2 linked regions of the Granulicella sibirica genome follow. The protein of the gene in region 2 interacts with the protein of the main gene of each other region in a pairwise test. Links are inferred from orthologs where the notes say so. Each region holds a gene or a part of one and is shown on either strand. Other genes may lie near its edges.

The links.
Region 1: the proteins of accC (region 2) and ribD interact in binary tests that used the Escherichia coli proteins (3 or more experiments, as listed by UniProt). The link is inferred for Granulicella sibirica from one-to-one orthologs.

The regions. Positions count from the first base shown.
Region 1 is NZ_RDSM01000003.1:871,862-875,691, forward strand. What follows is about bases 695-3,567. They hold ribD (bifunctional diaminohydroxyphosphoribosylaminopyrimidine deaminase/5-amino-6-(5-phosphoribosylamino)uracil reductase RibD), read left to right. Parts: upstream 695-1,494; coding sequence 1,495-2,640; downstream 2,641-3,567. Other genes in these bases: GRAN_RS20340 (PP2C family protein-serine/threonine phosphatase), read left to right, coding at 695-1,476; GRAN_RS20350 (hypothetical protein), read left to right, coding at 2,702-3,010; GRAN_RS20355 (riboflavin synthase), read left to right, coding at 3,052-3,567. In the rest of the region: more of GRAN_RS20340, read left to right, coding at 1-694; more of GRAN_RS20355, read left to right, coding at 3,568-3,699; GRAN_RS20360 (choice-of-anchor D domain-containing protein), read right to left, coding at 3,776-3,830. UniProt on the Escherichia coli protein: Converts 2,5-diamino-6-(ribosylamino)-4(3h)-pyrimidinone 5'-phosphate into 5-amino-6-(ribosylamino)-2,4(1h,3h)-pyrimidinedione 5'-phosphate.
Region 2 is NZ_RDSM01000002.1:256,955-260,837, reverse strand. What follows is about bases 339-3,264. They hold accC (acetyl-CoA carboxylase biotin carboxylase subunit), read right to left. Parts: upstream 2,517-3,264; coding sequence 1,161-2,516; downstream 339-1,160. Other genes in these bases: GRAN_RS11970 (M24 family metallopeptidase), read right to left, coding at 3,164-3,264; accB (acetyl-CoA carboxylase biotin carboxyl carrier protein), read right to left, coding at 2,612-3,133; thiE (thiamine phosphate synthase), read right to left, coding at 498-1,133; GRAN_RS11990 (APC family permease), read right to left, coding at 339-416. Outside these bases: more of GRAN_RS11990, read right to left, coding at 1-338; more of GRAN_RS11970, read right to left, coding at 3,265-3,883. UniProt on the Escherichia coli protein: This protein is a component of the acetyl coenzyme A carboxylase complex; first, biotin carboxylase catalyzes the carboxylation of the carrier protein and then the transcarboxylase transfers the carboxyl group to form malonyl-CoA.

The DNA of each region.
Region 1 (3,830 bases), on a different replicon or contig from region 2:
GCACGGGACGCTGGAGGCTACCGCTTTCTTGCCGCGCAAAGGGTCCGCGACGCTCTGATCTGGCTCTATGGTCTTGCTGGTTTTTTGAGCATGATCGGTTGGATTCGCGACCGAAGTCAGCGGACGCTTCTCTGGATCGCGATCTACACGGCAATGCTCGTCATCGAGTCGGCGGTCGGTAGCCTCACGACCCCCCTTCCGATCGTATGGCTGATGTTCTTCGTCCAGATCGTTATCCAGCTCCGCGAGGCTTCACAGTGGTTCGTACTGCTCTGGCTTTTACAACTTGTTGATGTGCCGCGCCTCTCCCGCACGCTCCGCGTGGCAGCGGCGATCACGATCATCGCCGGCAGCCTCGACGGCTTTTTATTTTTTCTTTATCCCAATATTCTGACGGGCAGACAGTTTCAGATGGCGGATGCTTTCTTCACGTCCATCATCGTGCCGCTCGAAGTGATTCCCGTTTTCCTGGTCGGTCTTGCTCTGGTCCGGCGACAGCAACTCGACTCAGCGCGCTGGTTCGTCGCCATCTGCGCCCTGCTGAACGCGGTCAGCTATGGCATCTCGAATGCAACTGCTCAAGGAGCTCGGTACACGCACTGGACGATTGCCGCGCGGCTCAGTACTGTCGGGCTGACGATTTTTGGCGCGTGGTTCCCGTTCTTGTTGGTTCTTCGCATCCTTCTGTTCGTTTCCATCATCTACGCCGCGGTTCGGTACTCCCTCGAAAACAGCCGCCGCCAGGCCGTGCTCGAGCGGGAGTTCCAGAGCGCGCGCGAGATCCAGCAGATCCTCGTGCCTGAGGCGCTGCCCACCGTTCCCGGCTTCTCTCTCACCAGCGCCTACAAGCCTGCGCAGGAGGTCGGCGGCGACTTCTTCCAGGTGATCCCGCTCTCTGACCAGTCCACGGTGATCGTGCTCGGAGATGTCAGCGGAAAAGGCCTGAAGGCAGCAATGACGGTTTCTCTTATCGTCGGAGCCATTCGTACCCTCGTCGAGATCAACACCAGTCCAGCCGAGATCCTTGCCGGTCTCAACCGCCGCCTTTACGGCCGTCTTCAGGGAGGGTTTACCACTTGCATCGCCCTGCATATCAATCCGCAAGGCGTCTGCACCCTATCAAGCGCAGGCCATCCTTCGCCTATCCTCAACAGGAACGAGGTAGATCTTCCGGGTGCTCTCCCCCTCGGGCTCGACTTGGCCACGACTTACGAAGAGGTCGAACTCCGCTTGCGCGAGGGCGACCATCTCGCTCTCTACACCGACGGTCTTCTCGAAGCACGCAACGCTGAAGGAGAACTCTACGGCTTCGAGCGGCTGAACCTGCTCTTCGGCGAGTCGCCCACCGCCTCCCGAGCCTCAGATGAGGCCGTAGCCTTCGGCCAGGATGACGACATCACCGTGCTCACGCTCACTCGACTCCTGCCTGGAGACCAGGCCACCACGCTCATGTCCCCGGATTTAGTGTTGGCCTAAGGATGTAGGGTGGAAGAGATGGACGACGAACACTTCATGCAGCGGGCACTCGCGCTCGCCTCCGAGACGATCGGCCTGGCCTCACCAAACCCCTACGTTGGCTGCGTTCTCGTTCGCGACGGAGAGATTTTCGCCGAAGGCGCGCACCTCTACGATCAGTACGACCACGCTGAAATTGTCGCCCTCAAACAGGCTGCCGCGCACGGCATCGATCCCACTGGAAGTACAGCCTACGTCACCCTCGAGCCCTGCTCCCACCACGGGCGCACCGGCCCCTGCGCTGACGCTCTGATTACCGCAAAGGTCTCCCGCATCGTTGTCGCGACGCAGGATCCAAATCCGCAGGTCAGTGGCCAGGGCATAGCCCGCCTCCGTGCCGCCGGCATCGACGCGACTGTGGGCGTCCTTCAGCAGGCCGCCCGTGATCTCAACGACGCCTTCGCCCATTTCATCTTAAGGCGGCGTCCCCTCGTGACGCTCAAAGCCGCCCTCTCCGTCGACGGCAAACTCGCCCCGCCACCAAGGCACCGCGCCGTCACCGCGCCCCACTGGTTGACCGGCCCAGCGGCCCGAGCGAACGTGCAGCGACTCCGCCATGCCTCGGACGCGATCCTCACCGGCATCGGAACGATCCTCGCGGACAATCCAAGCCTTGGCGACCGCGCCCACCTTCCTCGGCGGCGTCCTTTGCTTCGCGTCATCCTCGACTCCGCGCTTCGTATCCCGATGTCTTCTGAAATCGTCCGGTCAACCGCCAACGACGTTCTCCTCCTTTGCAGTGAAGAGGCCCCGGGAGAACGGATAGAAGCGCTGCAATCCATGGGTGTCGAAGTCGAAACCATTCCGTCCCACTCCGGCCATCTCAGTCTTGAAGCCGTCCTGGACGCCCTCGCCCGTCGCACTATTCTCAGCCTTCTCGTCGAAGCAGGCTCCGCACTGAATGGCAGTTTTATCTCGCAAAATCTTGTCGATAAAGCTGTGCTTTTCTACTCCGAGACCGAGCTTGGCGCGGATGCCATTCCGTTCGCTGCAGGCGTTGGCTCACCCTACCTGTTCGAGCAAAGATTCAAGCGGATCACCCGTACCACATTCGAACACGGTTCAGGAGAGGACGCCCGCGTCACCGGTTACCTGCGGGATTCTTGGAATCCTTCCCCCGCATAGACCCGCCGACTACCTCTCTTGTCGGAGTGCATTCGCTCCGACTGTCTGCTACCCTTCCGGGATGCGCCAGCGTGACATCACGAAGGGGGTTATCGAGCGTTTTACCATCATTGCCCTCCTTAGCCTGGCGGTCGCCGCGGCCGTTCTTTATCTTGGGGACTGGGCCGTATGGCGGGCGAAGTTCAGGCATGGGGAAGGGATGAGCACCGTCCAGGTCACACGGACCGTAGTCGCTCCACTCAAGGGAAACAAGGAAGAGTATTACGCCGACGGCACAGCCGACGTGCGCTGCAGCCGCTCCCTCTTTCCCCAGGACGGATCCGACGCCTGCTGGTGGCTGCGTCGCCATCGAGAGGTCGTCGAACGCTAGCATCCGAGCAGCCCTGCGGCTAAGTGCGCTAGGCTTGATTCATGTTCACCGGACTCGTCGAAGCCACAGGATCGCTCCTCGCCGTCACGCCCACCCAGGGTGCAACTCGCATCACCATCGCCGCGCCTGAGCTGGCATCGAGGCTCCGCACCGGCGATTCCATCTCGGTCAGCGGCGTGTGCCTCACTGCGCTCGACATAACGCCGACGGCCTTCTCCGCCGACCTCGCCGCGGAGACCATCGCCCGCACCACGCTCTCGTTACTTCAGCAGGGATCCACGGTCAATCTCGAGCTGCCCACGCCTGCTGGATCGCCCCTCGGTGGCCATGTCGTTCAGGGCCATGTCGATGGCACCGCAACCCTTCTCGCGCTCGACCCCATCACCCCCGCCGCTCCGGCCACGGACTGGCGCCTGCGCCTCCAACTCCCCCCGGAACTCACGCGCTACGTCGTGCCGCAGGGCTCCATCACCGTCGAGGGGATCTCCCTTACGGTAGCTTCGCTCAAGGGGCACGAGGTCGAGATCGCCATCATTCCCCACACCTACGCCGCTACCAGTTTGCGCACCCTCGCCCCCGGATCTCTCCTCAACATCGAGGTCGACGTCCTGTCGAAGTATGCCGAGCGCGCCGAGAAGCCCGCGCAGGTTGAACTGACCGAAGCCTTTCTGCTCGCAAACGGCTACTAGCGGCAACCGGTGTGGGGCCGGGGAGGTGCTTCACTCCTTTGCCTGGCCCCGGACACGTCCAGCCAATCCTCACTTCTTATTCCACGGTCAGCGTAAGCGTCACCGCATGCGTGACGCCGCCCGAAGTCGCC
Region 2 (3,883 bases):
ATGTTCCCTAGGACCATTGGCCCGACCGGCACGGCAGGCACACGTCCGATATGCCAGATCCAGTGCGACGCGCTCACCGACGGGAAGAACACCCCGAGAAACTTCCCAAACGCTACACCGACCGCAGCAATCGTCCCCGTCTGAATGACAAGAAACAGAGTCCACCCATAAAGGAATCCCCACAGCGGCCCGAGCGCCTCGCGCAGGTAGACATACTGTCCGCCCGCCTTCGGCATCATCGCCGCAAGCTCCCCGTAGCTCAAGGCGCCAATGATCGTCATCGCCGCCGTCACCAGCCACGCCAGGATCAGAAGCGCAGGAGACCCCAGCGCGCGTGACATATCCGCCGAGACAATAAAGATCCCCGACCCGATCATCGAACCCATCACGATCGCCGTCGCCGAGAACAGGCCCATCCCCTGCACGAACTGCGGCGACGCCGCCTCGGATACCGGGCTCGTCTCTTCGATTCTTTGTCTATTCACGTATCAACAGTTCTACCGCAGAAGCGCGAGAAAGTCTCTCGCCACCCGCGACGGGCTCTCGCCCTTCGCCAGCAGACCAGAAATCACTGCCACGCAGTCCGCTCCCGCATCGATGACGCTTCGCGCGTTCTCACGCGTAATGCCGCCGATGGCCACCAGCGGCTTCGCCGTCAGCGCCCGCGCCATCCGCACACCCTCAAGCCCGACTACAGGAGCAGCATCGGCCTTCGTTCTCGTTGAGAACACAGGCCCGATGGCAACGTAGTCCGCGCAGCTCAGCTCCGCTGCCGCAACGTCTTCAGGAGTGTGCGTCGAAACACCAACGAGACGGCGATTCCCCACCACCCGACGTGCATCCTCCGGCCGCAGATCCCCCTGCCCGACGTGCACCCCGTCCCACTCCGCAAGCACCGCCAAGTCTGCGCGATCATTGCAGATCAAGCGGCAGCCGTTCCCGCCCAGAACCTTGCGGACAAGCGCGGTATTCCGCAGCACACTCTCCGGCATCGAGACCTTATCTCGATACTGCAGAAAGCCGACCCCCGCTTCTCGCATCTCCCACGCGAACGATTCCACCCGGACACCCAAAGAGGCAAGCAGACCCACATCGAGAATCGGGTACAGCCGTCCACCAAAGCAGTTCGTCATCAACTTCACCGTGTGGGAGTGCTCCGCCTAGCTCTGCTTCTGTCGTTCGAAAAAACGCTCCATGAACTTCGTATCGATCTTGCCCGATCGGAACTCCGCATCCTGGAAGATCTTCTGGTGCAGCGGAATCGTCGTGTGAATCCCCTCCACCACAAACTGCGAGAGCGCCCGCTGCATCTTGTTCATGGCCTCCTCGCGATCCTTGCCATGGCAGATCAGCTTCGCGATCAGCGAGTCGTAGTAAGGGGGCACCACGCCCTCCGCATACTGCGCCGTATCCACGCGAACGCCGTTTCCGCCCGGAACGTTATAAGCCGTGATCCGCCCGGCGGACGGCGTGAACTTCTCCGGATGCTCGGCATTGATGCGGCACTCGATCGCATGCCCACGAATCTCCACCGGCGACGTGATGATCGACGAAAGCTTCTCCCCCGCCGCAATGCGCAACTGCGCCTTCACCAGGTCGATCCCGGTCACCATCTCCGTAACGCAGTGCTCTACCTGGATACGGGTGTTCATCTCGATGAAGTAGATCTTGCCGTCCTCATCCATCAGAAACTCGATCGTGCCCGCATTCCAATAGCCGATATTCTCGAGCGACTTCTTGATGACCTTGCCCAGCTCTTCGCGAACTTTCGGCGTAATCGCGAGGCTCGGAGCCTCTTCAATCAGCTTCTGGTGCCGCCTCTGGATCGAGCACTCCCGTTCGCCCAGAGACATCACGTTGCCGTGCTCATCGGCCAGCACCTGGAACTCAATATGCCGCGGCTTCTCGATGAACTTCTCCATGTACATATCGCCGTTGCCGAACGCGTTCGCAGCCTCGGTCGTCGCCTGCTGGTACATCGAAGGCAGTTCCGCCGCGCTCCGGCAGATCCGCATCCCGCGTCCGCCGCCACCCGCAACCGCCTTCAGGATCACCGGATACCCAACCGACTTCGCCCACTCCAGCGCCTCGTTCTCGTCCGCGATCACGCCGTCCGATCCCGGCAGAATCGGCACCTTGGCCTTCTTCATCGTCTGCCGCGCGGTCGACTTCTCACCCATCATCCGAGTGACTTCCGGAGGAGGCCCGATGAACTTGATATTCGAAGCCCGGCAAACTTCGGCAAAGTTCGCATTTTCACTCAGCAGCCCATACCCCGGATGAATCGCATCCACATCCGTGATCTCCGCCGCCGAAATCACCGCTGGAACATTCAGATAGCTATCCGCACTCCGGTTCGGCCCGATGCAGATCGCCTCATCCGCAAACCGCACGTGCAGCGAATTCCGATCCGCCTCGCTATACACAGCAACGGTGCGGATCCCCATCTCTTTACAAGCCGAGATCACCCGCAGCGCAATCTCCCCGCGATTTGCAATCAATACCTTACGAAACATGCCTACCGAAGCCTTCTAAGTACCGTTCCCGCAACGCGCCCGCCATTGCTTTTGTTTTTCTGGTTGTCATTCCCGAAGGGAATCTGCATTTGCTCTTAGCTGGCCTTGATCGCAAACAAAGCCTGCCCATACTCCACCGGCTGTCCGCTCGAGGCGATCCTCTTCACCACTTCGCCCGCGACATCCGACTCAATCTCGTTCATCAGCTTCATCGCTTCCACGATGCACAGCACCTGCCCCACTTCCACGATGTCCCCGACCTTCACAAAGGCAGGAGCACCCGGCGAGGGCGAATCATAGAACGTCCCGACGATCGGCGACTTCACCTCGTGCACCTTCTCCTCGACCGAAGCAGCAGGAGCCTCCACCGCTGGAGCCGGAGCAACCGCAGCCGCAACCGGAGCAGCACCAGCCACCGGAGCCGCAGCCCCTGCCGAAGCCATTAGCCGGCTCAACTGCGCCATATCCAAAGCCGAAACCGCGGGTGCCGCAGGGGCCTCTCCCGCAAACTTGATCCGAACCTTCAGGTCCGCCCGCTCCATATCAAACTCGGCGATCTCATTCGCCTTCAGGAACTCGATCAGCTCCCGCAACTCATCCAGATTGTTTCCGTCCATCATCTCTCCCGCGCGAGTAGCGCAATTCCGTTACAGCTCGATCCAGGCCTTCGTGCTCGGGGTCAATACCTCTCCACCCGCAGCCGTCACCAGGACCATATCTTCGATCCGCACACCAAAAGCTTCCGGCACATAAACGCCAGGTTCTATTGTAATGACCATCCCAGCTGCAAGCACCTGGGTCTGCTTCGCCGCAAGCCGTGGCCCTTCATGAATCTCCAGCCCAACCCCATGCCCCGTCGAGTGGCTGAAATACCCATCCAACCCCACCCTCCGCAACACACTCCGAGCCGCCTCATCGACCTCGCCCGCAGTCACGCCCGGCGCGACCGCCGCAACCGCCGCCTCCTGCGCTTCCAGAACGGAATCATACACGTCCCGCTCCCCCGGAACGCCCTTCCGAGCCACGTTCGCCCGCCCGATATGCACCGTCCGCGTCATGTCGGACATGTAGCCGTCCACCACCACGCCGAAATCCATCGTCACAAAGCCGCGCCGTGGAATCTTCGCCCCCGAAGCCCGCCCATGCGGTAGCGCCGACCGCCCCCCGCTCGCCACGATCGTCTCGAAGCTCATCGCCTCCGCCCCGCGCAGACGAGCCCGATACTCCAGCTCCGCCGCGACCGCGAGTTCGGTCATCCCACCATCGATGAACCCAAGCATGTGCTCAAACAGCTCGCATCCAAGCGCCGCCGCCCGCCGGATGATCGCAATCTCGTCCTCATCCTTCACCTCGCGGATCCTGGCCAC